DNA from 2 places in the Streptomyces sp. NPDC046939 genome. Region 1 is predicted to be linked to the other one. Evidence: riboswitches for the same ligand, from Rfam matches in the RefSeq annotation. Region 1 holds a riboswitch; the other holds the start of a gene.
What was found. Region 1 has a riboswitch for thiamine pyrophosphate ahead of thiC (phosphomethylpyrimidine synthase ThiC). Riboswitches for the same ligand answer to the same signal wherever they lie in the genome.
Positions count from the first base shown of each region.

Region 2: another riboswitch for thiamine pyrophosphate. It lies ahead of ABZ877_RS35505 (cytosine permease); the one in region 1 lies ahead of thiC (phosphomethylpyrimidine synthase ThiC).

Region 1 is NZ_JBEYWV010000023.1:69,027-76,015, reverse strand. It holds gene ABZ877_RS24655 (metallophosphoesterase) at 46-1,125, shown strand; gene ABZ877_RS24650 (hypothetical protein) at 1,303-2,178, shown strand; gene thiC (phosphomethylpyrimidine synthase ThiC) at 2,245-4,023, opposite strand; TPP riboswitch at 4,016-4,180, opposite strand; gene ABZ877_RS24640 (YibE/F family protein) at 4,252-5,616, shown strand; gene ABZ877_RS24635 (SsgA family sporulation/cell division regulator) at 5,680-6,147, opposite strand; gene ABZ877_RS24630 (helix-turn-helix domain-containing protein) at 6,248-6,989, opposite strand, start outside.
Region 2 is NZ_JBEYWV010000045.1:11,117-18,105, reverse strand. It holds gene ABZ877_RS35530 (epoxide hydrolase family protein) at 1-141, shown strand, start outside; gene ABZ877_RS35525 (class F sortase) at 155-670, opposite strand; gene ABZ877_RS35520 (hypothetical protein) at 847-1,311, opposite strand; gene ABZ877_RS35515 (HAMP domain-containing sensor histidine kinase) at 1,453-3,402, opposite strand; gene ABZ877_RS35510 (response regulator transcription factor) at 3,389-4,111, opposite strand; gene ABZ877_RS35505 (cytosine permease) at 4,151-5,539, opposite strand; TPP riboswitch at 5,533-5,629, opposite strand; gene ABZ877_RS35500 (aspartate/glutamate racemase family protein) at 5,658-6,353, shown strand; gene ABZ877_RS35495 (hypothetical protein) at 6,375-6,770, opposite strand; gene ABZ877_RS35490 (DUF4097 family beta strand repeat-containing protein) at 6,939-6,989, shown strand, end outside.

The sequences.
Region 1 (6,989 bases):
GGCAGTCCGATCCGGTGCACAGGCGGCGCAATGGTGGAGGGGTCGATGACTCAGGGGGCCGGTCAGGGACCCGCAGCGCGCACGGAGACGCTGCGTGACTTCCGCGTGCCCGCGTACGTCCATGACGTACCGGCGAACGTGCAGCCGACCACCCCCGTCCCCGACTCCCCCGAGCCGGCGCAGTACCCCGACGGTTACACGCCGACCGAGCGCGACCTGCCCGTCATCAACCGGGGAGACACCGTGCAGATGGACACCGCCGCGACCGCCGCACCGGCGCCCAGGGCCGGTGACGAGAAGGGGCCGCTGTACGTCGTCGGTGACGTGCACGGCTACCTCGACGAGCTGCTCGCGGCGCTCCGCGAGAAGGGCCTGGTCGACGCGGACGGCGCCTGGATCGCGGGCAACGCGCGCCTGTGGTTCCTCGGCGACTTCACCGACCGGGGACCCGACGGCATCGGCGTCATCGACCTCGTGATGCGGCTCAGCGCCGAGGCGGCCGCCGCGGGCGGCTACTGCAAGGCGCTGATGGGCAACCACGAGCTCCTGCTCCTCGGCGCGAAGCGGTTCGGCGACACGCCGGTCAACTCCGGCGCGGGCACCGCCACCTTCCAGGCGGCCTGGCTGCTCAACGGCGGGCAGAAGTCGGACATGGACCGCCTCCAGGACGTGCATCTGCAGTGGATGTCCCGGCTCGACGCGATCGAGATCGAGGACGACCACCTGCTCATGCACTCGGACACCACCGCGTACCTGGACTACGGCGACTCCATCGAGGCGGTCAACGACACGGTCCGCGAGACCCTCACGCGCAATGACGCGGACGAGTGCTGGGACGTGTTCCGCAAGCTGACCAAGCGCTTCGCGTTCCGCGACGAGGAGTCGGGCCCCGGTGCCGTACGCGAACTCCTCGGCACCTACGGCGGCTCGCGCGTCGTGCACGGCCACAGCCCCATCCCGTACCTCCTCGGCGAGGTCGGCACCGAGGACGCCGACGGCGAGGAGAGCGGTCCCGTGGTCGAAGGGCCTCATGTCTACGCGGGTGGGCTCGCCATCGCCATGGACGGTGGCGTCACCATGGCCGGAAAGCTGCTGGTCCAGCAACTCCCCATGCTTGACCGCTAGTTCTCTGGGCAGGCGCCGTGGACGGAGCGTCGCGCGCGCGGGGGCGAATTTCGAAAACTCCCTGTCACGGCGTGCTGTGACCGCTCTACCATCGGCGTATCCGTAGCAGGCTCCCCTCCGTTTCTGCCCGACGGCTCGTAACCATGCGGGCCACCAAGCCCTACGGAGCATCGGGGGATGCACATGAACAGCGCTCCGCATTTGCTGAACGAGGACCGCCCCGAGTTCGAGCGGATCCTCGATGAGGCGCTGCGTACCGCACCCAACCGGCCTGAACTCGCCGCCGTGGGCCAGCGGCTCAACCCCGAACAACTGCGCACCATGGCGTTGAACGCCGCCGCACTGATCAGCACGGCGGCGGCCACCGAGTACGAGCACTACACCAAGGTCCGTGACGAGCTGCGCTCCGCTCCGCAGCCCGTCCGTCCGCTACGTGAAGGAGGCACCTCCAGCTCGTCCGAGTCCGGCGGCAGCTCCCTCGGCTTCGCCGCCACGGTGGGTGAGGTCGCGGAGACCACGGGGCCCGGTGTCGCCGCGGTCGCCGTCGTGCTCGCCCCGGTCCTCGCCGGGACGGCGGCCGCCATCTTCCTGCTGGTCGGCTACATCCTGAAGATGCTCAACCCGCCACCGGACTTCGCCGACACCCTGCTGTCCGTCGGCTGGGTCTTCGGCGCGCTCACCGCGGCGGGCATCCTCGTCGCCGCGGTCTGCCTGCTCCTGACGGCCCTGCGCAACGGATCGACGTCGCTCCACGCAGGCGCGTACGGCGAGGCCAGCGAAGAGGTGAGGCGCGCCAGGGAAGCCTGGGGCGAGGCGCTCCTCGAGCGGGGCATCCTGCCGTTCCTGCGGGACGCGCAGGAACGGACCGCCCTCGGCGGCGGTTCGCTGAGCGGTGGCGGCGGCTCCACCGGCCGCATGCCGCAGCTCGGCTACAACAGGCCCGGGTTCAGCAGCCCCGACGGCGGCGGCACCGCCACGGGGCAGCGTGCCGGGTTCTCCAGCCCGGATTTCTCGAGCCCGGACTTCGGGGGCCCCGAGCACCAGCCGGACTGAGACCGGGGTACAGGGCTCGGGGCGCACGGTGGCGGCCCCGAGCCCGTCGTCATGCGCGGACGCCGGTCAGTCGGCGAGCGGCAGATAGACGCGGTTGCCCGCCTCGGCGAACTCCTTCGACTTCTGTTCCATGCCGGCCTCGACCTCGGCCCGCGTGGTGCCGTGCTCGCGGCGGATGTCCTGCGAGATCTTCATCGAGCAGAACTTCGGGCCGCACATGGAGCAGAAGTGCGCCGTCTTCGCCGGTTCGGCGGGGAGTGTCTCGTCGTGGAACTCCCGTGCCGTGTCCGGGTCGAGCGCCAGGTTGAACTGGTCCTCCCAGCGGAACTCGAAGCGGGCGTCCGAGAGCGCGTCGTCCCAGTCCTGCGCGCCCGGGTGCCCCTTGGCGAGGTCCGCCGCGTGCGCCGCGATCTTGTACGTGATGACGCCGGTCTTCACGTCGTCGCGGTTGGGCAGGCCGAGGTGCTCCTTGGGCGTGACGTAGCAGAGCATCGCCGTGCCCCACCAGGCGATCATCGCGGCCCCGATCCCGGACGTGATGTGGTCGTACGCGGGCGCCACGTCCGTGGTCAGCGGACCGAGCGTGTAGAACGGGGCCTCCTCGCAGATCTCCTGCTGGAGGTCGATGTTCTCCTTGATCTTGTGCATCGGGACATGGCCCGGGCCTTCGATCATGGTCTGGACGCCGTGCCGCTTGGCGATCGAGTTGAGCTCCCCGAGCGTCCTGAGCTCCGCGAACTGGGCCTCGTCGTTGGCGTCCGCGATGGAGCCGGGGCGCAGCCCGTCGCCGAGCGAGTACGTGACGTCGTACGCCGCGAGGATCTCGCAGAGCTCCTCGAAGTGCTCGTAGAGGAAGCTCTCCTTGTGGTGGGCGAGGCACCAGGCCGCCATGATCGAACCGCCGCGCGAGACGATGCCGGTCTTGCGGTTGGCGGTCAGCGGGACGTACGGGAGCCGGACGCCGGCGTGCACCGTCATGTAGTCCACGCCCTGCTCGGCCTGCTCGATGACGGTGTCCTTGTAGATCTCCCAGGTCAGCTCCTCGGCCTTGCCGTCGACCTTTTCGAGGGCCTGGTAGAGCGGCACCGTGCCGATGGGGACGGGGGAGTTGCGCAGGACCCATTCGCGGGTGGTGTGGATGTTGCGGCCGGTGGAGAGGTCCATGACGGTGTCGGCGCCCCAGCGGGTCGCCCACGTCATCTTCTCCACCTCCTCCTCGATGGACGAGGTGACGGCGGAGTTGCCGATGTTGGCGTTGACCTTCACCAGGAACCGCTTGCCGATGATCATCGGCTCGATCTCCGGGTGGTTCACGTTGGCGGGCAGCACCGCGCGGCCCGCCGCGATCTCCTCGCGGACGGTCTCGGGTGCGACGTTCTCCCGGATGGCCACGTACTCCATCTCCGGGGTGATCTCGCCCCGCCTGGCGTACGCGAGCTGGGTCACGGGCTCGCCGGTCCTGCTGCGGCGCGGCTGGCGGGGGCGGCCGGGGAAGACCGCGTCGAGGTTGCGCAGACCGCCGCGTGGCGAGGTGTGCTTGATGCCGTCGTCCTCGGGGCGGGCGGGGCGGCCCGCGTACTCCTCGGTGTCGCCGCGGGCGATGATCCAGTTCTCCCGGAGCGGTGCGAGCCCCCTGCGCACATCGGTGTCGACGGTCGGATCGGTGTACGGGCCGGAGGTGTCGTACAGCGTGACGGCCTGGCCGTTGGTGAGATGCACCTGTCGGACCGGCACCTTGAGGTCCGGGCGTGAGCCCTGGATGTACCCCTTGTGCCAGCCGATGGACTTCCCGGCCTCCGGCTCAGAGCCGTTGGAGGCAGGCGTGCGTGTGTCCGTTGTGGTCATGAGACCTACTCCCTACGCCGGCATTACCCGGTAACAGGTTCGGCGGTCGACGCAGCGGTGTTCGTCGGCGGTGTTTCACGCTGTTTCACGTGAAACACGCATGGACGAAGGTCAGCGCCCTCTCAGCCCGGTGCTCCGAGCTCCCGCGTGTGCAAAGGTGCCTCCACGCTAGCGGCAGTTCGGACGCGTTGAACAGAGGGCCCCTGTCGCTCTTGCGATGATCGGGCGGTGACCACGACGCAGCAGCCCCCGCCTCCGCCGCCCCAACCGCCGCATGGGCCCGGCCCCTCAGGGTCAGGGCACGGCCCGGGCGGACACGGCCACTCGCACAGTCATGGGCCCGCCACGCCCGTCTCACAGCACCTGCGCAAGGTCATCGCGGCGATCCTGGTGCCGTTCTCCGTCGCCGTCGTCGTCGGCCTCGTGGTGCTGTGGCCGGGCGGGGCCCCCGACCACGAGCGCACCGGTGTCGGCTTCGACCGCCAGACGCAGCAGGCCACCGTCGCCCGGGTCGAGAAGGTGGACTGCAAGTCCGTGAACGCGGCGGGCTCCGCCACCCAGGACCCGTCGGGTGCGCCGACGCAGGGCCGGGCCTCCGGTACCTGCGAGAAGGCGACGATCCGGGTCGCCACCGGCAAGGACACGGGTCGTACGTTCACGGAGATCATCCAGCCGGACTCGCCACGGCAACTGCGCGAGGGCCAGAAGGTGATCGTCGCCTACGCGCCGGACGCGCCCAGGGAGTTGCAGTACTCGGTCACCGATGTGGACCGCAAGATCCCCATGGCGCTGCTCGCCGGGATCTTCGCCCTGGTGGTCGTCGTGGTGGGCCGCATGCGCGGCGTCATGGCGCTGGTCGCGCTCGCGGTCAGCTTCCTGGTGCTGACGCTGTTCATCCTCCCGGCGATCCTCCAGGGCTCGAACCCGCTGGTCGTGGCCGTCGTCGGGGCGAGCGCCATCATGCTGATCGCGCTCTACATGTGCCACGGGCTGACGGCCCGTACATCGGTCGCCGTCCTCGGCACCCTCGTGTCACTGCTGCTCATCGGCGTGCTGGGATCGCTCTTCATCGGCTGGGCCGCCCTGACGGGCAACACGGACGACAACACCGGCCTGATCCACGGCCTGTACCCGGACATCGACATGAGCGGCCTGCTGCTCGCCGGCGTCATCATCGGGTCGCTGGGCGTGCTGGACGACGTGACGGTCACGCAGACGTCGGCGGTGTGGGAGCTGCACGAGGCCAACCCGACGATGGGCTGGCGCGGCCTGTACCGGGCGGGCATCAGGATCGGCCGCGACCACATCGCGTCCGTCGTCAACACCCTGGTCCTCGCGTACGCGGGCGCGGCGCTGCCGCTGCTCCTGCTCTTCTCGATCGCGCAGAGCAGCGTCGTCGACGTGGCCACCAGTGAGCTGGTGGCCGAGGAGATCGTGCGCACGCTGGTCGGTTCGATCGGCTTGGTGGCGGCGGTGCCGGTGACGACCGCGCTGGCCGCACTGGTGGTCTCCGCCGACCGTCCGACGTCCGGCGGGCGGCCCGCGCGGACCGCTCCTGGACGTGGTGGCGGCGGTCGACGACGCAAGCGCTGAGCGGCGCGGAACGGCTCGGGTGCACCGCGCCGCACAAACGTCACATCGTCAACTGCTGGTTGATCAACCCGCGTTCTGCTCCTCGGCGAGGATCCGGTCGAGCGCCTCGTCGAGTTCGGCCTCGTAGTCGGCCAGGGACTGCTCCTGACCGAGGGGGACGAGCTTGTCCGTACGGTCGAGGAACGCCACCAGCGGGGCGACCCCGGCCCGGAACAGGGCGTGGTCACCGCCCACTTGCAGCCGGATGTGCACCTCCGTCGGCAGCTCGTCGGCGCCGCCGCCTCCCGCGCTCTCCACGGGCAGGATCCGCACATCACCGTCGCCCGTGGCCCCGTTGACCCCGTCGACCAGGAGTTCACGGCCGAACGCCCAGGTCACAGGCGCGTCGCCGGGGAGATGGAAGGTGAGGCGCACGGCGTACGGATCAGCCGACTCGTACCGCAGCTCCACCGGGATGCGGAACGAGAGCTCCTCGGAGACGAGGAAGCTCATCATGACCTCTGCTTGCACTGCTTCTACCGACTCGCGCATCGCCTACCCCGTCAATGTGACGTCGATTGGCCAGGAATGACCATCCTGACGCTGCTGGCATCTTGCTCAACGTACACGGGGGATTACAAGGAGTGAGTTTTCACATGCTGATAGAGAAGGCGAGTGTCCCTACGAGACGGCCGATCTCGTCCTGCAAACGATGTGCGAGGGGCAGCAGTCTGTCCGCCTGATGGGCGGGGAGGGAGACGGCCACCGCCGCTGCGGTCGAGCCGATGGTGACGGGGAACGCGGCGCAGGCCGTGCCCAGCGCGTACTCCTGGCGTTCGATGAGCGGTTCCATGCGTCCCACCGTCCGCAGCTTGCGCAGCAGGGTCTCGTTGTCCGGAACCGAGTACGGGGTGAGGGCATGGGCCGGGTAGCGGTCGAGGTGGTCGCGGCGGGCCTCCTCGCTGAGCTGGGAGAGCAGGCACTGGCCGATCGCGTGCGCGTGGCCGGTCGCGGCGAAGTCGGCCCACTCGGCGACGGCGGGGCTGGCCGGGGTGTCGGCGACGGAGACGATCTCGATCTCGCCGTCGCGGTAGATCGCGAAGTAGACGGGCACGCCGAGCGTGTCCCGCCAGTGGCGCAGCGCGTCAGTGATCATGCCGCGACGATTCTGCTGAGCTGCGCCGCTGCTCAGCCGCTCGATCGCGTCCCCGAACAGGAAGACACCCCTGTCCTTGCGGAGGTAGCCCTCGTGGGCCAGCGTGCGCAACAGGTGGTAGGCCGTGGGGAGGGCGACCCCGGCCTCTCGGGCGAGCTGCTTGGCGGGAGCCCCCTCGCCGTGGGAGGCGACCGCCTCGAGCAGCCGCATGGCGCGCTGGACGGAGCCGATGAGCGTC
Region 2 (6,989 bases), on a different contig from region 1:
CGCCCGCCGCGCGCCTGGCTGGAGCGCACCACGAACCTCGTCCGCTGCACCGAACCCGAGCGCGGCGGCCACTTCGCGGCGTTCGAGGAGCCCGAGCTGTACGCGGAGGAGCTGCGGGCGTTCTTCCGGCCGTTCCGCTGACCTACCGTTTCCCTTACCCGTTCGGTGTCGTCAGCTCGGCGTACACGATCAGGTTGTCCACCGGGTGCCCCTGCGCGTCGAACGCCCCGTCGCAGGTGATCAGGCGCAGGGCGCGGCTGTTCGTGGCGCCGTAGACCTTCCGCGTCGGGAACGTCTTCTTGCTGACGGTCTCGGTGGACGTGACGGTGAAGTGGACCGTCTTGTCGGCAGAGTTGCGGACCGTGATGTCCGCGCCCTTGCGGAGTTTGCGCAGGTCGTGGAAGACGGCCTTGCCGAACCGCGTGTCGTTGTGCCCGATGATCACCGCGGGGCCGCGCTCCCCCGGCGCCGGGCCGCCCGTGTACCAGCCGGCGGTCATGCCCTGCTCGGCGGGCGGCACCTCGACGGTGCCGTCCTCGTTCAGGCCGAGCGGGAGGAGCGCGCTGTCCACGCCGAGGGACGGGATGGTGACGCGGGTGGGAGCGGCGTCCTCGGGTGCGGGCGTCCGCTCGGACGGTGACGGGACGACCGTACGGGCGTCGCCGCTGATCCGGGTGCCGGTGCCGGAGTCGCACGCCGTGAGCGGGACGAGCAGGACGAGCAGGGGCAGGGCGACGACCGCGCGCCGCGTCGGCTGGTGCACAGGTGACTCCTGGGAGCGGAGAGGGGGACGAGGGCGCCGCCCGCCCGGGGACGGGCGGCGCCACGGGACCGGGGAGGGGCCGGTCAGCGCTGGCGCGACGCGCGGCGGCGCAGCGCCACCGTGCCCGCGCCCGCGAGGAGCGCCGCCGCCGAGAGCGACGTGGCGAGCGCGGTTACGTCCGTGCCGTCGTCGGTGACGGGGCGCTCGCCCGCGGCCACCGCGCCGCGCGGCGCCTGGGCGGCGGCCGCGCGCTTGCGCGCCTCGTCGCTGCCCGACTTCACCGGGACGGGGCTCGTCTTGTCGGCCTTCTCGGCCTCCTCCGCCGCCGCCCGCTTGCGCGCGACCTCGTCCTCGCGCGTCGCCGGGACGGGGGACGCCTTGTCGGCCTTCTCCGCCGCCGGCGCATCGCTCGCGACGGGCTTCGGCGTCGTGTCGGAGGCGAGCGCGGCGCCGGCCGGGGCGAGCACCCCGGCGGTCACGGCCGCCGTGACGACGGCGGTGCGCACGGCGGAGCGGCGGGGCCGCCGGTGGGAACCTCGGTGGGACATGCGGAAAACTCCCTTGCCTGGACTGCCTGACAGGCACCGCCGGTCGGCGGTGCGGTGCCGACCGCGGGCGTCGCCCTTGATCGGCAGGCCCAGGCTCGCGCGGAGTTGTGAAGAAGCTGTCAGACGGCTGTCTTCATCGCATCAGGAAGCGGCCGGACCCGCGACGGGCAGCCGCAGCGTGAAGACCGAGCCCTCGCCCTCCGTGCTGGCGGCGGTCGCCGAACCCCCGTGCGCCTGCGCCAGTTTGCGGACGATGGACAGGCCGAGGCCGCTGCCGCCGGTGCGCCGGTTGCGGGACTTGTCCGCGCGCCAGAACCGGTCGAAGACGTACGGCAGGTCCGCCGCGGCGATGCCGCTGCCGGTGTCGGCGACCTCGACCAGGATCTCGTCCCCGCCGCCGTCGGCGCGGGCCCGCAGGGTGACCGTGCCGCCGGGGCCCGTGTGCCGTATCGCGTTCGACACGAGGTTGGCGACCGCCTGGCGCAGCCGTACGGGGTCCGCCCGCAGCTCAGGGAGCGGGGCCTCGGGACGGCACACCGACAGGGTGACGGCCGCCGTCTCCGCGCGCACCTGGTGCGCCGTGGCCACCTGGCCGAGCAGCTCCTCCACCCGCACCGGCCGCGGGTGCAGCCGCAGCGCGTCCGCGTCGGCCGCCGCCAGGTCCTGGAGGTCGTCGATGAGGTGCTGGAGCTGCACGGCCTCTTCGAGGAGCGAGTCGATGAACGCCGGGTCGGGGTCGGCGACACCGTCCTGCGCCGCCTCCAGCCAGCCCCGGATGGTGCTCAGCGGGGTCCGCAGCTCGTGGGCGACGTCGCTGACCATCGCCTTGCGCTGCTCCTCCAGGCGGGTGCGGTGGGCCGACATGTCGTTGAACGCCGCCGCGAGTCTGCCGATCTCGTTGTCCGTCGTCACCGGCACCGGCTGCGTCTCGCGGCCGTCCTTGAGCCGCTGGGCGGCGCCGGTCAGCGCGTACAGGGGGCGCACGAGGCGCCTGCCCGCCAGGACGGACGCGCCGACGGTCAGGGCGAGGACGAGCGCGGCGACGCCCGTGATCTTCGCCGTGTTGCGGGGTGAGAGGTCGAAGCCGGGGACGGTCGCGCCGCCCTGGTCGCCGATGAAGAGGAGCGCGGGCGCGGCGACGTAGGAGGTGAGCTGTTCGCGCCGGGCCGTGCCCACGCAGGTGGCGACCGTACGGTCGTCCTGCGCGGTCTCGGCCGGGGCGGGCGCCGGTACCGGGCGCGGGACCGTGTCCTGGGCCGCCGCGGCCTCCTCGGCGGCCGCCCGTTTGGCCGCCACCGCGCGCGGTGCCTGCTGCCAGGTGAGGTCCAGGGCGAGGTCGACGCGGTCGTGGCCCTGCCGCCGCAGGCAGGAGTTGGTGAGCCGGGTCAACGCGGTGAGCGCCTTGCCCTCCGTCCTGGTCGGCCGTTCGAGGATGCCCGTCGCGCACTTGTAGTAGCCCGGGTCGTCGGTGGCGCCGGAGCCGACCGGTTCCACCGCGGGGCGTCCGCTCGGGCCCACGACGACGTCGGCGGCGATGCCGAGCGAGCGCAGGCACGCCTTGTTCCGCTCGGCGATGCCGTGCAGGGTCTTGCGCTCCGCGCCGGGCAGCTTGAACGGGCCGACCGCGCGCGCGTCGATGCGGTCCGTCGCCGCGTCCTGCGTCCCGGCCCGGGCGGAGGCGAGCGCCGTGTCGACGGAGAGCGGGTCGACGGTCGCGGACGCCTGCGCGGGCAGGGTGCGCGGCGGCGTGCTGCCCGCCGAGTCGGCGAGGGGTGCGCGCCTTAGCGTGGTCAGGGTGATGTGGCGGCCGGTGGAGTCGGCCAGGTCCCGTACGACGGTGCCGACGCCGTCCCAGCGGGGGTGCGTGGCGGCGTAGCCGAGGAGGGTGTCGTAGATCCGTGTGTCGTCGGCGAGGTTCTGGCCCTGCTCCTGCTTGATGGCGCCGGACGTGGTCTGCACGGCGAGCCAGGCCGTCGCCGCGACCGAGCAGGTGGCGACGAGGACGGAGACGGCGAGGAGCCGCCCGCGCAGGCTCTTGCGCAGCGGGGGCCGGTCCGTCCGCGGCCCGTCGGCGGTCCTACGCCGACGCATCGCGGGCGCCCTTGTCCGGGTCCGTCAGCTTGTAGCCGACGCCGAAGACGGTGAGCAGCCGGACGGGGCGGCGCGGCTGCGGCTCAATCTTCTTGCGGAGGTTCATGACGTGCACGTCGACGGTGCGGTTGCTGATGTAGCGGTCGAAGCCGTGCAGTTCGGCGAGGAGCCGCTCCCTGCTGAAGACCCGGCCCGGCTCCGCCGCCATCGCCGCGAGCAGCCGGAACTCGCCCGGCGTGCACTCGACGGCCGCCCCGTCGACGGCGACCTCGTGCCGGTCGGGGTCGACGACGAGCGCGCCGACGGTCAGCCGCGCCGACGCCGGGCCGGTCGCGCCGCCCCGGCGGGTGCGGCGCAGCAGGGTCCGCACCCGTGCCATCAGTTCGCGCGGGCTGTACGGCTTCGTCATGTAGTCGTCGGCGCCGAGGTCGAGGCCGAGCAGCAGATCGTCCTCGGTGGAGCGCGCGGTCAGCATCAGGACGGGGATCTCCCGCGCCTCGGCGCGCAGCACCCGTACGACGTCGAGCCCGTCGGTCCGCGGCATCATCACATCGAGGACGAGCAGGTCGGGCTCGCCCCGCCGGATCTCCTCGATGGCCTGCCGCCCGTCCCGTACGACGGTGACGGCGTGGCCCTCACGCTCCAGGTAGCGGCGGACCAGCTCGGCCTGTTTCTCGTCGTCTTCGGCGACCATGACGTTTGCGCACACCCCGCAGATCGTAGGCGAGGTGCGGGAACACGTGTCCGGTCAGCTCGCGCGCGACCGGAACGGGGCGTACACGAGCAGCGCCGTGCCGAACGCCACGTAGTAGCCGAGATCCGCGCCGTGCAGCGCCTCGGCCACCGGGCCGACGTACAGGGACGTGTTCATGAACGGGACCGTGGCGGCGAACGCGGCGAGGAACGCGACCAGGGCGGGGACGACCGGCCGGCGGCGGGACGACTCGCCGGCCAGGTCGACGGGGGCGCCGCGCCGGGCGCGGGCCCGGGCCAGCCAGTCGACGAGGACGACCGCGACGAAGCCGGGGATCCAGTAGCCGACGAAGAGCAGGACGTTCTGGAAGCGGGCGGCGGTGTCGGCGGCGTGCATCCACAGCACCAGCGGGAAGCCGAGCGCGGCGGCCAGGGCCGCGGCGAGCGGGCGGGGCAGGCGGGCGCCGACGACCTGGAGGGCGAGCGAGCCGCTGTAGTCGTTCATGGCGTTGCTGCACAGCGCGGCGAGCGCCACGGCGAGGAGCCCGACCGAGCCGACGACCCCGCCGCCGAGCAACGTGTCGACACCTCGCGCGGTCTGGTCGGTGAAGACGGAGGCACCCCACAGGCCGAGCGCCTGCACGGCCGTGAAGGAGACGACGACACCGGCGAGCGTGCACCAGAACATCCGGACCGGGGAGGTGGTGCGCGGCAGGTAGCGGCTGAAGTCGCTGGCGTACGGGGCCCAGGAGAGGGCCAGGCTGAGCGCGATGGTGGTGGTCAGCGCGAACGCGCCCGCGCGGTCGGCCCCGTGGACGCTGCCGTGCCCCGCCGGGGTGACCCCGGCGTCCGCGAGCCGCAGCGCCAGGGCGCAGAACGCGACCGCGAGGACGGCCGTCATCCACTGTTGCAGGCGGTGGATCGCCTCGTAGCCGAGCGCGCCGAACGCGCCCTGCGCGGCCATCATCACCAGCGCCCCCAGCCAGAACGGCCAGCCGCACAGCCGGGCGAGCGCGTCACCGCCGAACAGGCCGATCAGCGCGTCCCAGGCGATGGAGGACAGCCACTGCAAGGTGCCGGGGACGACGACGCCCCGGCCGAACGCCAGCCTGGCCAGCGGCAGTTGACCGGCCCCGGTGGCGCTCCCCCACGTCCCCAGGTACGCGGTCGGTACGGCGCCCAGCACCGTGCCCAGGACCACGGCGGCGAGCGCGGTGCCGAAGTCCAGGCCGAGCGCGGCGCCGACGGTGCCGGTGAAGACACCGCTCATGGTCAGATTGGGCGCGAACCACACGGTGAACAGGCGCCCGGCACCGCCGTACCGGTGGCTCTCGGGAACGGGCGCGATCCCCCGCGCCTCGGGGCGCCAGTCACCGGGGGCGGCGGGCATCCGCCCGTCGAAGGCGGCCTCGCGCGGCTGCGTGGAAGCGTGCGGCATCGACATCTCGCTGACATCCCTCCGCCAGTGCTAACTGGTTCAGGTTCTACGGGTGTGATCTCAGCCCCGCTTCTCGGGGCACCCCGTGTCGGGCAGTACCGGAGCGCACCCTACCCTGTCGGCCATGAGGACCATCGGCTTGATCGGCGGCATGAGCTGGGAGTCGACCGCCGAGTACTACCGGCTGCTCAACGAGCTGACGCGGGACCGGCTCGGCGGGCTGCACTCGGCGCGGATCGTGCTGTACTCCGTCGACTTCGCGGAGATCGAACGGTTGCAGGTCGCGGGCGACTGGGAGGAGGCCGGCCGCGTCCTCGGCGCGGCCGCCCGGAGCCTGGAGGCGGCCGGCGCCGATCTGCTGCTGATCTGCACCAACACGATGCACAAGGTCGCCGACCAGGTGCGGGCGGCGACGTCCGTACCGCTGCTGCACCTCGCCGACGCGACGGCGGACGCGGTCCGCGCGGCGGGCGCGAAGCGGGTCGGGCTGCTCGGCACCGCGTTCACCATGGAGCAGGACTTCTACCGGGGCCGCCTCGCGAGCCACGGCCTCGACGTGCTCGTCCCGGACGAGGCGGGCCGCGCGCTCGTGCACCGGGTGATCTACGAGGAGCTGTGCCTCGGCATCGTCCGGGACGCCTCACGCGCCGCGTACCAGGAGGTCATCGCGGGGCTCGTGGCGGCGGGCGCGGAGGGCATCGTCCTCGGCTGCACGGAGATCGAGCTGCTGATCGGCGCCGAGGACAGCCCGGTCCCGGTCTTCCCGACAGCACGGCTGCACGCGGAGGCGGCGGTACGGGAGGCGCTGCGCGACGGCTGATGCCGAGCGGTTCCGCGTGGGTCAGGGTGCTGGTTCTCCCAGTTCCTCCGGGGTCGACGGGTGGCATGCCTTGATCGCGTCGGTGAGGGTGGCGTGGATGCCTCCCCTGAGGCGGTCCGCGCCCGCCGCTCGTAGCGCGGAGCGCGCCGCGGCGTGGGCGACCAGGGCGACGGAGCCGGCGTCCGGCGCGCCCTCCGTCCCCAGGGCCGTGCCGACGAACTGCCGCACCGCGCCGGTCGTGCAGTGCTCGACGCCCCTGAAGTCGAGCACGAAGAGGCGCTGACCGGTGTCCGTCATACGGCCCAGCAGCCCGCACAACTCGGCGGCCACGGCGTCGTCGAACGTCCCGGCGACATCGACGACCAGGACGTTCCCGGTCGCCCAGCGCGCCGGGAAGGTCACCCGCGCTCGCTCCATCCTCGGTCCTTCGGTCCTCGGGCCGCGCATGCGCGGCGGCTCGTGTGCGGGGGCGCCTACCCCGGCCCGCACAACCGCACGCCCCCATCATGCGGCGCCACGGAAGCTCCGGGACAGGCGCGTGCCGGGGCCGGTGCGGGGCAAGCGGCCGGAATGAAGGCAGCGACGATGACATCCGCCCGGCGCCTGGCGGCCGCGGTGCTCGGCCTCGCGACCGTT